Regions from separate parts of the Chryseobacterium sp. TQ-BC-N36 genome, predicted to be linked through region 1. Evidence: riboswitches for the same ligand, from Rfam matches in the RefSeq annotation. Region 1 holds a riboswitch; each other region holds the start of a gene.

The links. Region 1 has a riboswitch for cobalamin ahead of AC3FI7_RS22865 (T9SS type A sorting domain-containing protein). Riboswitches for the same ligand answer to the same signal wherever they lie in the genome.
Region 2: it holds a riboswitch for cobalamin, as region 1 does, so the genes downstream of both, AC3FI7_RS10015 (acyl-CoA thioesterase) here and AC3FI7_RS22865 (T9SS type A sorting domain-containing protein) in region 1, are expected to answer to the same signal.
Region 3: it holds a riboswitch for cobalamin, as region 1 does, so the genes downstream of both, metE (5-methyltetrahydropteroyltriglutamate--homocysteine S-methyltransferase) here and AC3FI7_RS22865 (T9SS type A sorting domain-containing protein) in region 1, are expected to answer to the same signal.
Region 4: it holds a riboswitch for cobalamin, as region 1 does, so the genes downstream of both, AC3FI7_RS10625 (TonB-dependent receptor plug domain-containing protein) here and AC3FI7_RS22865 (T9SS type A sorting domain-containing protein) in region 1, are expected to answer to the same signal.

What each region holds. Positions count from the first base shown of each region.
Region 1 is NZ_CM178175.1:5,038,306-5,041,970, reverse strand. Features, by position in the region: gene tpiA (triose-phosphate isomerase) at 1-542, shown strand, start outside; gene AC3FI7_RS22870 (esterase-like activity of phytase family protein) at 620-1,888, opposite strand; cobalamin riboswitch at 2,112-2,302, shown strand; gene AC3FI7_RS22865 (T9SS type A sorting domain-containing protein) at 2,366-3,469, shown strand.
Region 2 is NZ_CM178175.1:2,244,283-2,247,947, reverse strand. Features, by position in the region: gene AC3FI7_RS10020 (hypothetical protein) at 1-1,086, opposite strand, end outside; gene AC3FI7_RS10015 (acyl-CoA thioesterase) at 1,251-1,634, opposite strand; cobalamin riboswitch at 1,751-1,930, opposite strand; gene AC3FI7_RS10010 (hypothetical protein) at 1,965-2,765, opposite strand; gene AC3FI7_RS10005 (ATP-binding cassette domain-containing protein) at 2,796-3,458, opposite strand.
Region 3 is NZ_CM178175.1:370,197-373,861, reverse strand. Features, by position in the region: gene metE (5-methyltetrahydropteroyltriglutamate--homocysteine S-methyltransferase) at 35-2,338, opposite strand; cobalamin riboswitch at 2,509-2,694, opposite strand; gene AC3FI7_RS01580 (Lrp/AsnC family transcriptional regulator) at 2,888-3,349, shown strand; gene AC3FI7_RS01575 (hypothetical protein) at 3,425-3,665, opposite strand, start outside.
Region 4 is NZ_CM178175.1:2,376,698-2,380,362, forward strand. Features, by position in the region: gene AC3FI7_RS10620 (YncE family protein) at 1-136, opposite strand, end outside; gene AC3FI7_RS10625 (TonB-dependent receptor plug domain-containing protein) at 157-1,983, opposite strand; cobalamin riboswitch at 2,015-2,192, opposite strand; gene AC3FI7_RS10630 (T9SS type A sorting domain-containing protein) at 2,325-3,638, opposite strand.

The DNA of each region.
Region 1 (3,665 bases):
GCGCCTATACTGGTGAAATTTCTGCAGATATGCTGGAATCTATTGATGCAACCGGATCACTAATCGGGCATTCTGAAAGAAGACAATACCATGGAGAAACAGATTCTCACTGTAACAGAAAAATCAAATTAGCTCTTGATAAAGGTCTTATTCCTGTTTATTGTAACGGAGAAACGCTTGAACAGAGAAAAGCAGGACAACACCTTGAAGTTGTAAAAAACCAGACTGAAGTAGCTCTTTTTACACTTTCTGCAGAAGAGATCAAAAAAGTGGTGATTGCTTATGAACCGGTTTGGGCGATCGGAACGGGAGAAACAGCAAGCCCTGAGCAGGCTCAGGAAATCCACGCTCATATCAGAAACATTATCGCTTCAAAATACGGACAGGAAGTTGCTGACGAGGTTTCAATCCTTTACGGAGGTTCTGTAAAACCTGACAATGCTAAAGAAATTTTCTCTCAGCCGGATATCGACGGAGGTCTTATCGGAGGAGCTGCTTTGAAATTAGAGGATTTCTCTAAGATTATTGAAGCTTTTAATTAATATAAAGGATTGATATATTATCCAATAAAAAGCGGCGGAATCAAAGATTCCGCCGCTTTTTCGTTAAAAAAATCTAATTATTGAATATCGACTACGTACATAGTTCCTTTGTCTACTTTACCGGTTTTAGGTAAAATTTTGGCTTTGGGATTTCCGTTTCCATCATCCACTACCCCAAAGTCATCATCGTTGAAAACTGCCAGCTTATTATTTCCCAGATAAACGATTCCTTCAAACTTATCATGTTCGTATCCCAGCTTTGCCACCAGATCTACCGCTAATGTTTTGGTAACGGCTTTGATTCCGGCATTTGTAATTTCATCCCATGAACATTGTTCCAAAGCTTTACCATTCACTTTCATTCCGTCCACGGCATTAATATCAGGTCCATTTACGTCGGTAGCATTGCTCAGATTGATTCTGTATACTTTTTTGATTCCTCCCTGAGAGCCGAAATTTCCATCTCTTTCGATCACCAGGAACTCGTTATTACTTAGTGCGGTAATATCACATACTGAATCAGAAGCTCCCCCCTCCTGCTTGTATAAAAACTGCTTGGTCTGCCCTGTTATAATATCGAAAGTTACGATTCTCGTTAAAGTAGTATTGGTTGCCAATGCTTTGCTGGGTACATGCATCATCGACTGTATGGTTCCTACCAGTGTTCTTCCATCCGGAGTAATACAAAGTCCTTCCATGCCTCTATTGGCTCTCCTTTTTGCTAAAACGGCAGGTAACTTTCTTGGTCCGGTATTTACACCTACCGGGCTTATTCTTTCCATCTCCACTCCGTCAGCACTATAATGCACGATATGAGGACCATATTCATCAGAAACCCAAAATGTACCATCTGCTGCTGCTACAATACTTTCACTGTCTAATCCATATTGATCTGTCCCTAAAACATTTCCGGAAGCATCATAGGCTATTTCTCCGGTACTTCCCATTCCTACAGGGTTTGGTAATCCTGTAATAAGCTGCCCGGATGGATTTTTAAGTTTAATATATTTGATTACCTCTACATTCCCGTCAGCATTAATTTTAAAATGCATAATGGTAGGCGTAAAATTAGGTGCAAGGAATTTTTTCCCGTTCTGGAAATCAGTATTAGGACCTCTGTCTGTAATGACATAAAACTCACCTTTTCTTGTAGGATGGGCGGCTGCTCCTGAACCAAATCCGCCATTGATAACATCTACTCCGTTTATCGTGGCCAGCTTTGTAAATGGAAATTCCTGAGGCAGCTTGGAATAATTAATATCCTGATTAACCATTGTGGTATCGTCATCACTTTTACATGAAGCCAATACAGCCAGTATACCCACAGAACATAGTAATTTTTTCATATGCTATTTTATGGCTGCGAAAATAGGATTTGATTGTAAACTGATCTTAAATGCAATGATAATTGTTTTTTAACAATTGAACAGACAGAATACATTGAAGATAAATAAGAAAAGAATCTATTTAAAATGAAAAACCAACAATCCAACCAAATTATTAATCAATTTGAAAATCATTTTTTTAAAGGAAAATAATTCACAAAACGGACTTATCAATTTATATGATATATTTGCAGCGTTTTAAGGCTGAACAATGTTCATTAATAGGGAATCAAGTGAGAATAATATTCAAATCTTGAGCTGTACCCGCAACTGTAAACTGTTTAAACTTACTGCACAAAAACCACTGGATCTGAAAATCCGGGAAGGAAGTTGTAAGATGTGAGCCAGGAGACCTGCCTTAAAACACTAGATTCAGAGAAAGAATTAGTTCTGCTCTGAAGATAAGTTTCGGGAATAAAACTTTAAATTAATTATATCATGAGAAAAATCTATCTTTTTTTCTTACTGCTTTGCATGCAGGTATTGTCGGCCCAATTCACAGAAAACGACATTAAATTTTGGGTAGGAACCGGTTCTAAAAAAGCATATTTCATTGCAGACTTTAATGATGACAGCACCCCAAATTCTTATGCTTGGGGATACCGTTTTGACGGAAATGGCTTAACCATGGAAGACATGATTACTGCTATTGCCGCTGCAGAACCTAAAATGGAAATTGAAATACCATCCGGATTTCTGTACAGTTTAAATTACAATCATCATACTCCCGGACTTGACGACTATTGGTCAACCTGGTCAGGAAACACTCCATCAACTATGGCATTCAATAATGGTGTGAACAATGATCTTTTAGTGGACGGAAGATGGTATGGAGCTTCTTATAGTTTTTCCCCTCCTACAATGCCTTCCCCACCAGTTGCAGCCTACAGTTCTGCTTGGTTTGTTCCCTCGCAGGTTACAAACTGGGTAGGAAGCGGAACTAATAAAAGTCTTGTCGTTATTGATTTCGGAACTGATAATGCCAACGGAAATGCCAATTCTTTTGTTTTTGGAATTAAATATAACGGAAGCATAACTGCTGAACAGGCGTTACAACTGATCCAGTCTCAAGCTTCCTATTTCAATTTTGCATCAGCGAATAATCAGATTACTAATTTAACATTGAATTCATTTACTGGAAATACTTCCGGATCAGACAGCTGGAAGTTATATAAAGGAAAAGATCTATCAAGCTGGCAAACAAAAGCCAATCTTTCTCAGATTCAACTGAGTAACAATGACTGGTTTGGATTAAGTTTCGGGCAAAGAAGACCATTTACCCCCACCGAGGCACAGCTGACTTTAGGAATTTCTTCTGTGACCAAGAAAAAATTCAATATTTATCCAAATCCGGCAAGTGATTTCATTCAGATTGAAACGGCTGAGAAACTGAAAGAAGTGAATATTTACTCTGTGACAGGACAAAAAATAATGACTTCTCAGATTACTAAGATTGATATTCATTCTTTAAACACGGGAGTTTATTTTGTGGAGATTAAAACAGCTGAAAATACGACAATACATAAGATTGTTAAGAAATAGAGAAAGCGCCATGAGGCGCTTTTTTTGTGAGGATATAGGTAAAATATACTGTTAAAACCACCCCGGCAAAAATTCTTTGAATTTTTGCCACCCCTCCAGCGGAGGGGAATCTTTACGTTTTCAGTTTGAATTTTAGTCAGGATTGTAATTTTTCTCTCGCAGCTAATTCTTGGATCATTATGACTGGATTCCCGCG
Region 2 (3,665 bases), 2.5 Mb from region 1:
CTTAAAATCTTTGTTGTTGGCATTAACTACGGAAGGCTGTGAAATTTTCTTTCCTGTTGTCTTCGTCCATTGTAATAATGGAGTGTACAGCTTGTCCAGGCTTTTATGCTTTTTGTAAAGCTGTATAACCTTTTCAGAAAATAAATTCTGAGCAATAAATCCACGTCTGATATTCACTTTATGATAGATTGCAGAAAGACTGTCCGTTTTTTCTTTTGGAAATTTTTCTCTGATAAATAAGTCGTAAACAGCCCATGTCATATACTCATTAAATGAATTGATACCCGGATATCCTGAGTTTTTATCCCAATTTGCCAGATTGAAGTTTGCTGCTATTTCCTTTGAGTACTTATCAGAAACAGGATTCACATAGCCATGGTCTATTTCCGAAAATACAGTGTGATTATCAAGAATCCTTCTTGCAAGATTATCTTTTAGATTTCCAAGGATAAGATCTTCTCCGATATTAGGAAAGTCAACAGTTAAGGAGCTGTTGATATCTCTATGGCAATTCTGCCCGCCTACCAAAGGAGAAATGGCGATAATGTACTTTTTACCTCCTTCATTGGCAGGTCTTTCTGCTATTTTATCCAAAAAAGCATAGGTATCATTGATGTAATAATACTCTTTGTAATTGGCAATTAAAGAATGGTAAAACTGCTGGTGATTTTTATAAAAAGCCCTGTAATTTGATTTCTTCACAAAATCATTGATCAGTTCCAGATTTTCATCCACTTCTTTGGGACCAAATGAATTGAATGGAAAATCTCTCGTAAGCAATCCATTTCCATCAAATGAAAAAGCATAAAAGTCAGTACGGAAGCCCAGAAATTTTTTCCAGTCTTTTCTTGAATAATTTACTTTTTTTAAGAGTGGGTGATCTTTTACAGGCTCAAAATAAGACATAATTTCATCATAATACGGAGAAACTTTCTGAACGTCATATGGATCTGTTTTACCGTATTCTGTGAGTGCTAAAATGATATTTCCCAATTCGTAACTTTCCGGGAGTTCAATTTTTACGTCTCTTTGTGCTGCTAATGATACTGAAAGGACGAGTGTAATGATTAAAATAATTTTTTTCATGTAATATCAGTTCTTCTATAGTTTTGGGAAATAGTAAGAATAATTTCCCGAGGGCTAAAATTAAAGAAAAACGTAATGAATTCCAATCATTGTTTAATGAAGATATATTATATTGCTTCGGGGAAAGTTTCGGGCGGCCAGAGGCCGCCCGAAACTTTTAGTATTTATAGTATCTGGATTGGTTTCTTGAATTCATCAATCGCTACAAAAGTAAAATCACCTACTATGGCTTTTTCTCTTTCGTAGGAATACATCTGCTCAGTGTAAATTTCAACGTTTACTTTCATACTGGTTTTTCCTACATAGGAAACTTTCCCGATCAGTTCCACAATAGTTCCGGCAGGAATAGGTTTTTTGAAATCGATCTTGTCACTGCTTACCGTTACTACTCTTTTTCTGGCAAAACGGGTTGCGGTGATAAAAGCGACTTCGTCCATCAACTGCATGGCCGTACCACCAAAAAGGGTGTCGTAATGATTGGTTGTGTTAGGGAAAACCGCTTTAAAGATTCTGGTTTCGGATGCTTCAATTCTTTCTTCTGTAGTCATATATCATTATTAATTAAAGCGATATGAAATGATATTAAAACAACAGAATAATCACAGGAATTTGGAGAATTCCTGAAACAATTCATCAGATCAATACAACTTCAGACCGCGAAAGTTACATGTTTAAGAAAAAGGCAGGTCTCCTGACTTGTAACATCATTTATCTCCTTCCCATGCCTCGCACAGTGGATCTTTGATAAAGACTTCAGTTACTTACAGTTGCGCGACAGTCCGTGATTTTCACACGGTTCCCTTTTAATCTGCAGTGATGCAGAACCAATTTCTGTGATGAATAAGCGTAAAACTTTTTCGGATGCAAAAATAATGAATTTATTCCGGATTATGATAAATAATCTGGCTGATTACTCTTCCTTTCTTGATGGTCCACAATGTTGTGTATCTGTTTTCTCCTGAGCCGTTGATCATATACAGGAAAATATTATCGTTATCAAGGGAAGTTACTCCAACGTTCTCAAAATCCATGGTAGGCTGGAACATGTTTTTGATGGCTTCTCTTACAAAAACAGAACCTCTTCCGGGCTGTTGTACCCTGATTGATTTGATTTCAGTCATTCCTTCAGGAAGGTCATTTCCAATTCCCCAGGGCTTTACTTTATCAATGGTAAGAAGTTTCCCATCAGCGTCTTTTTCCTTTTTACGGTATCCTGCATTGGAAGGATAGATATCAATCACCACTTTGCTTCTTTGGGAAGTTGGAATTTTAGGATCAGAATTATCGGTGAAAATAAGTGATCTTCCGTTTTTGGATTTGGAGGGAGTATAGGCAGGAAGCTGATCAATATAAGCAATACGTTCTTTATTCACCATTCCTTCTTTATCAAGCGTTTCATAACGTACAAACGGTTTGTCATCATCCTGCTTTTCAGGATATTTGATCCAGATCCATTCTGTTTCTCCGGGAGCAGGCTTTACATAAACAAATACATCACCTTTACGCATACGGATCTTGTCCACAATTTTTCTGTAATTGTCTTTATGAACCCGTACATTGGCATATCCTTCCTCAGCTTTTACCACTCCGAAAGGAACTTTGTTCTGTCCTTTTACAAAAGCTAAAGAAAAAATACTGAAAGCGGATAAATAGAATGCTTTGTTTATGAAAGTCATCATGAAAATTTTTTGATTCTTCAAATATATAAATTAAATGCTTTTCGGAATATAATTATAACGCTGCAGTTCGCTTAAATCTTTTATTTGTTTCAGGTGACCCTCAGAAAGCAGATATATAAGACCGGAAATATCCATAACATCTTTAAAATTATGATCAGAAATGATAAAGCCTTTATATGCTGATTCCTGATGAATGTTTTTCTTTAGTTCTTCAGTAACCTTGGGAGAAAGACTATGGAATGGCTCGTCCAGTAAAATAAAGTCAGCTTCAGAATAAATGATCATCAGCGTTTCAATAATTCTCTGTTCGCCTTTGGAAAGGTTTTTAGGTTTTTCATGAAGGAAAGGCTGTACAAATTCTGAAGTAAAAAGCAGCTCAGTATTCCTTTGATTACAAAAAAGAGGAATCAGATTTTTTATTTTTATATATTTTGGTAAAAAAAGATCCTGTGGTAAATAGGAAATTCTGTTTTTTCTATTAGGTATGGTTCTCAAAATTTTGTTGTCACATCTTATAAACTGAGTATCACCATGCTCAATTCCGGAGATGATTTTTAACAGTGTTGACTTTCCGCTTCCATTTCTGCCAAGAAGGCCTATGACTTGCCCTGTTTCGCATCCTATATAAATATCCTGCAGAATTTTTCTTTCATTAAAAGATTTTGTAATACTATCAACATGAAGCTTACTCATAAGAACAATATTATAATTTTTACAAAGAGTCCCAATACGATCGTTCCTGCCCAAAGAAAAGGCCTTGAAAATCCTAAATTGGCATAAAAGTAATATTCGCTTTTAAACCTTAACTCATAAATAAAGTAATGAAGAACCGGTAAAATTAAAAGAAAGCTTAATCCAAATGTTTCCAACCGGTAGGGGAGCAAAAAAGAAATAAGTAAT
Region 3 (3,665 bases), 630 kb from region 1:
CGATCTGAATTGAATCTAATTATTGTAAGTTTTTTTAAAGTGCATATTCTACAGAGGCTTCTTTAGCTGCTGCCACCATTGCAATCAGAGCTTTTTCGGTTTCTTCCCAATGCCTTGTTTTAAGCCCACAGTCCGGATTTACCCAAAGCTGATCAGCAGGAATTACATTTTGAGCTTTTCTGAGCAGTCCGATCATTTCTTCTTTTGACGGAACTCTTGGTGAATGGATATCGTATACTCCGGGGCCTATTTCATTGGGATATTTGAAGTCTGCAAAGGCATTCAGCAGCTCCATCTGGGAACGGGAACATTCTATTGTAATCACGTCTGCATCCATATCAGCGATATTTTCAATAATGTCATTAAACTCAGAATAACACATATGGGTATGAATTTGGGTAGCATCTTCCACTCCACTTGCTGAAATTCTGAAGGCTTCCACTGCCCATTTCAGGTAGCTCTGCCAGTCAGTTTTTCTTAGCGGAAGACCTTCTCTTATTGCAGGCTCATCAATCTGAATAATTCTGATTCCGGCCTTTTCCAGATCTGCTACTTCATCACGAATCGCCAATGCAATCTGCTTACATGTTTCTGAACGGGGCTGGTCATCACGTACAAAAGACCATTGTAAAATCGTAACAGGTCCTGTAAGCATTCCTTTTACCCACTTTTCAGTCTGGGATTGTGCATATTGGGACCAATATACCGTCATTGGAGCCGGTCGGGAAACATCACCGAAGATCACAGGAGGCTTTACACAGCGGCTTCCATAACTTTGTACCCAACCGTTTTTAGTAAATACAAATCCTTCCAGCTGTTCTCCGAAATATTCCACCATGTCATTACGCTCAAATTCTCCATGAACCAACACATCAATTCCGATATCTTCCTGCCAGCGGATTGTTCTCTGTGTTTCTTCTTTCAGTAACGTGTCATACTGCTCTGCTGTCAGTTCTCCTTTTTTAAATTTCGCTCTCCAGCTTCTTACCTCTGCCGTCTGCGGGAATGATCCGATAGTAGTTGTCGGGAATAAAGGAAGCTGTAATACTTTCTGCTGCTGTTCTTTACGGATCCTGAAGGTATTGATTCTTTGGGCATCCTTTTCTGTTACAGTGTCTGCTCTTTTCTTCACCTGCTCATTATGAATAAGAGAAGAAGTTCTTCTGCTCTCAATTGCTTTTTTATTGTCTTTCAATGCTTCAAGAATTTCTTTACTTTCTGTACCTGATACCAGTTCTTTAAGCGTGACAATTTCTTTCACTTTCTGTTTAGCAAAAGCCAGCCAGTTCTTAATTTCAGGATTTAGGCCGGTCTCAAAATCAAGATCGCAAGGAGAATGAAGCAATGAACATGATGGAGCAATCAAAATCCTTTCAGATCCTAATTTTTCAACAGCTTTTCCGATGAAAGACAGTGACTTTTCATAATCATTTTTCCAGATATTTCTTCCATCAACCACTCCTAATGAAAGACTTAAATTTTCAGGAATACTATTCAGAATACCCTCCAGCTGTTCAGGATTTCTGACAAGATCAATATGCAGTACATTTACCGGAAGTGAAACAGCCAATGAGGCATTATCTCTCAATCCCTCAAAATAAGTGGCAATAATAAATTTCAGCTTTGGAAAACGTTTTCTTAATTCAGCATAAACAAAATGATAGGTTTCTTTTGCTTTTTCTGTCAGGTCCAGTGCTAAAAAAGGTTCATCAAACTGAATCCACTCCGCACCCTGATCCTGTAACCTGGCCAAAATCTCTGTATAGACCGGTAGAAGATTTCCGGCCAGATCAAGCTTATCAAATCCATCTTCTTTTTCTTTTCCCAGTAACAGATAAGAAACAAGACCGATAATGACTGGTTTTGCAATAATTCCAGACTGTTTTGCTCCCGCAAATTCATTGAAAATTTTATCTGAGCTCAGTTTAAACTGCTGGTTTTTATAAAATTCAGGAACGATGTAATGATAATTGGTATCGAACCATTTGGTCATTTCCATCGCTGTAATATCCAGTCCTTCTTTCTGGTATCCTCTTGCCATCGCAAAGTAAAGATCCAGCTCAGAATTATTCTTTTTAAGTATTACTTCATGATAACGTGCCGGGATTGCTCCTACAACAAGACTCATATCCAATACCTGATCGTAATATGAAAAATCATTACACGGGATAAGATCTACTCCTGCCTCTTTCTGAATATTCCAGTTTTGGTTACAGATATTTCTTCCTGTATTCAGAAGTTCTTCCAGAAGAATTTTGCCTGACCAATATTGCTCGCAGGCTTTTTTGAGTTCTCTCTTGCTACCAATACGCGGATAGCCCAGAATGTGAGTTTGCATTTTTTAAACTTTTATATTAAACTTGATGTAAAGTCTTTTTAAATGCTTCAGAATGCATTAACGAATAGAAATTTCAGGAAAGTGACATAGCAGAATACAGCTTCTCCCAGGAGAGCATGTATTATCTGATATATCATCTGTATGACCTAAAAGCTTCAGACCGCGAAAGCATTGTCAATTCAGTAAAGGCAGGTCTCCTGACTTGTAACAGCTTCTGTCATCCTTCCCGTTTTTGGCAGTGGATATGCTAGGACAGAAACCTTTGGCATGTTACTTACAGTTGCGCGACAGCTCGTGATTCTCACACGATTCCCTATTAATCTACCTTAAGTAAAACCTTTCCTGTTTGATGAAGTATCTATAAAGAACGTACTTTTACTTCTGACACCATCATCAGTAAAAGTCTTTAATTTTGTGTAAAATTAACAATACAGAATAAAAATACAATCAAATAAATAAAATTAAGCAAATAAAACTTCAAAAATCACATATAAAAGCATATAATTCTGTACATTTGAATGTTTTTATAATTTAAAAGAATAATATTCTGTGGAACAACTCGATGACAAGGATTTACAGCTGCTCAGGCTGCTCCAGAAAAATGCCAAACTGACCGTCAAAGAACTTGCAAAAGAAATCAGTCTCTCTACTTCACCGGTTTTTGAAAGAGTAAAAAGGCTGGAACAGGAAGGTTTTATTAAAAGGTATGCAGCAGTTCTGGATGCTGAAAAACTGAACCGTGGCTTCACGGTTTTCTGTCAGATCAAGCTGAAAATCCATGACAGATCTGTTGGCTATGATTTTGTAAAAGAAATTCTGGAAATTGAAGAAGTAGCCGAATGCTACAATATTTCAGGAGATTTTGATTTCCTTCTGAAAGTACAGGTAAGGGATATGAAGCATTACCAGGATTTTGTCTTTAATAAACTTGGATCTGTAGATTCTATAGGAAGCACACACAGTACATTTGTCATGGCTGAGGTGAAAAACAACCATGGGCTGACGATATAATCTTCTCTAAAGTTCACCTTAAAATGAAAATCCATCAAATAATGACGGATTTTGTAATATTTTTTACGGTTCAGGTTAATTTGCTGCCGGATTTATAACTTCTGTTGTTAAGCTTAATGATTTTAACAGGTTTTTACTGTCAAAATGCAACGTTGCATAATGTTTCCCTTTTTTAAAAATCAGTTTTGATCCTCCCGGAAATTCACTGCCGGCTCCCATTTTCTGTGTCTTCGCACCATATTTACTGAACTTGGTTTTACAGTCCTGCAAAGTACTTTTGTTCATGATAAGACCGAAAGGCAGCCCTTCTACTACC
Region 4 (3,665 bases), 2.6 Mb from region 1:
CTTCGTTGGAGATAAAATATCCGTTCTGGTACGTAATCGGAGAAACTTCAAATTCTTCAGAACTGCTTGTACATGAAGAAATGTTAAACAATAACACTACTGCAAATAATACAGTTAAAAGTTTAGTTAATTTCATAATTTATTCAATTTAATTTTTTAAAAATTTATTGCGGCATACACACTATAGTTTCTTTTGGGTAAAGGATAGAAAGAAACGGTTTTATAATATGTATTTGTCAGATTATTCACTTTAAATCCTAAAGTATATTTTTTTGCAACCGTTGCAGAAACACCCATATTTAAAAGAAAATAGGGATCTATGGCTTCCGATCTCTTTTCATCACTTGTGGTATAGGTAACTCCGTTTAATAATCCCTGTACAAAAAACTTAATAAACCCATACTCATAGTCTATATCGGCACTTCCTCTGTGTATCGGAACATAGGGCCTTTGCATTTTGGTTTCTTTATCAATAGATTTTGCAAAATAGTATCCTGCATTTGCTCTGAACTTATGGTTACCAAATTGTTTGCCGAAAGACAGCTGGGACTCCAGCCCGTAGGATTCTGATTTATTGACATTAAAGGCCTGCCAGTAACCTTTAGCAGTTGGAAGCCATACAATAAGATCTGTTATATTCATATAGTATGGAGACAAAGCAATCCTGAAACCTCCCACTTTGAATTCATGGGTCATATCCACCTGAGTAGAAGTTTCCGGTCTCAGATCTTTATTTCCTCCCGGTTCATAATAAATATCATTAAATGACGGATATCTGAAGTTTTTTGAAACATTAATGCTCACATCATACCATTTTGCTGTACTCCATTTCCCGGAAAATGAATACATAATTGGAGATTTTACATCTTCTACAAAATCTTTCTTAAATCCTCCTTCAAAACGCAGATCTTTTGTGGCAAAATATCTTAACAGCCCCGAAACAGAACCAATATTTCTGCTTACATCCGATATACCGCTCTGATATCCTTCTCCTTTATTAACCTGAAATTCTCCGATCAGATTAAAATTCCACTTTGAATTCAGGAAATAGTTGAAGTCATTTTTAAAGATATAATTTTTTCCGGTTCCACCACTGGATTTAGGCATATTCAACGAACCGAAATACTGAAAATTCTCTTCTGTATAGGCAGCTTTAAAGGAGTTGCTGAATTTTGTTCTGCTCCAGTCCCAGGAAAGAAGGCTTCTTATACTCTGAGTCTTATATTTTGTCTTTGTTCCTGTTTCCTCATACACTGGATAATGTTGTGAAGAATCAAAAAACTGGCTCTGCCAAGAAATTTTATGATCATTTGTGATTTTATAGGATGCTCCTACATTGAACGTTGTATTGTAATAATTTCCGTTTCTGTTGATATAGTTCAGATCACTTACTTTATAGTCATTTTCACTTACAGAATAATTTCCGGAAGCTTTAAAACTGAACTTATCATTGCTGTAAGAACCTTTTATAAAATTATTATAAGTATTAAACGATGCCACTTCAGAAAATAATGAACCATGGAACCCTTTATTAAAATCAAGGGTATTATTCAGATGAATGCTTCCTCCGATAGCTCCGCTTCCATAGACCACACTTCCGCCGCCAGCTTTTATTCCGATCTGATCATATCCGAATAGAGCAATATTATTGATGTCTCCCTGCCCCAGAAAATTGGAATTGATATTAATTCCGTTCCATACAAATGCAGTCTGCTGGGCAGTAGTTCCCCTGAAAGAAGGTGAAGAAACAGCTCCGCGGCCATTTTCCTTAATAAAAACCTGTGACTGAAATCTCAGAAGTTCTGAAAGGTTGCTGGAATTTTTCTCAGCATCTTCCGCCGAAATTATTTTTACAGGATGAAAAAGCTTCACCCTATTCATCTGATTGTCGAAGACGTAAATAGTGTCAATGGTCTTCTCTTGTCCAAAAAGAAAACAGCCATAAGATGAAAAAAGCAGTACTAAAGATCTTTTTATATCCATACCTTTTTACTTTTCCTCCGAAAGCAATATGTTTTTGATTATAATTCCGGCAGGTCTCCTGACTTTCGCATTCTGCCCCTTCCCGTCATTAAACAGTGGTTTTTTGCAGAAACTTGTATTGCGATTTACAGTTGCGGGGACAGTCCGGGAGTTACACCCGATTCCCTTTTCATTCCAAAATACTGGAAACCAAAATTTTTGCAAAGATAGTTTTTTATATGTATCCGCCAAAAAACGCAATTACTCATAAAAGCACTATCTTTTGTCATATAAACAAAAAAGAACAGCTGTTTTCAATATTGAAAACAGCCATTCATCCCATGACTTTACTATTATATGTGTTATTTTTTAATAAATTTATAGGTCTGTTGTTTTCCCCCCTTCACTAAATATTCCAGAATGTAAGCTCCTTTTGACAAGGATGAAACATCAATCTGCCCTTCCACAGTATTGAATGATTTCACCCTTTGTCCAACCAAATTATAAATTTCTGCTTTCTCTATTTTTCCTGTGCCTTTAAAATATAGAATATCAGTGACCGGGTTAGGATAAATACTCATGCTGTTTTTCTCTTTTGCCACATCATTCACGGATAAATATTCAGATGTATCCAGATAAAAAGCAACCATTTGATTGGAAGCATTGACTCCCATTCCCGCAATTTTCTTCCCATCCTGAGAAATAGCCAGAGGAAGTCCCATTGTTACCCCATTGGTGGCAATTCCTAAGGATACAGCATAATCATTCAGGTTAACCCTTCCGGTAGCTGAGGTCCAGATAAAGCCTTCTCCTGACATTGGAGGAGCTCCAAATGCTCTGTAATATCCAATAACTTTTGTCCCATCCGCTGAAATTCCTGTTGCTCCTCCTTTGAAACTGAATGATGCATTAGGATGCGTAATATAAGTAAGTCCACTTACCGCATTCCAAACATAGGGGTTAGGATTGGCTGAACCGATGATGGTACTCCCGTCTGCGGAAATACCTCCCGCTTCCCCAACATTATTCCCATTGTTATCTGTAATAAAGCTTTCCACTCCATCCTGCCATTTCGCGCCGCTTCTGGTACCGTTTGATTCGTCCTGCCATCCTACAATCACCGTTCCTGAAGCATTGATTGCATTTGCCCTGGAGCTGCGTCCCTGAACAATACTTCCCAGATCTACCATTCCGTTGACTTCGTCCCATTTCACAGCATGTGCATTAGCAGCTGTAAGGAATCCCAGTCCTACAATCATGTTTCCGTTGGCTGTCATACCCCAGGTAGAACTCACACTGCCGTCCCATCCGGTAGGAACCAACCCTCCTCTGTTTACCCATGTGGCTGTTGCCACATCATAAGTAGATATCTCATTGAACCCTGTTGCAACATTTGTAACAGAAGACGAGATCTTACTTCCGTCATTCGAAACTATGGTTCTGCCCGCAGCCGGATATCCGTTTGATATTGAGCCTATCAGTACAAGTCCTCCCGCCATATTCCATTTATATATACCTCCTGCACTTGTATGCATACTTACCACTCCATTATCCGAAACCGCCCCTACATTATAATTTCCCAAGCCAATTACAGTAAGCTGAGCTTCCGCAATACCGAATTTCAGAAAAAGGCAAGCTGTTAATATTTTCATTGACATTCTGTAAAAATTTTTCATATTTTATTATATTTAGACTTTCTAATT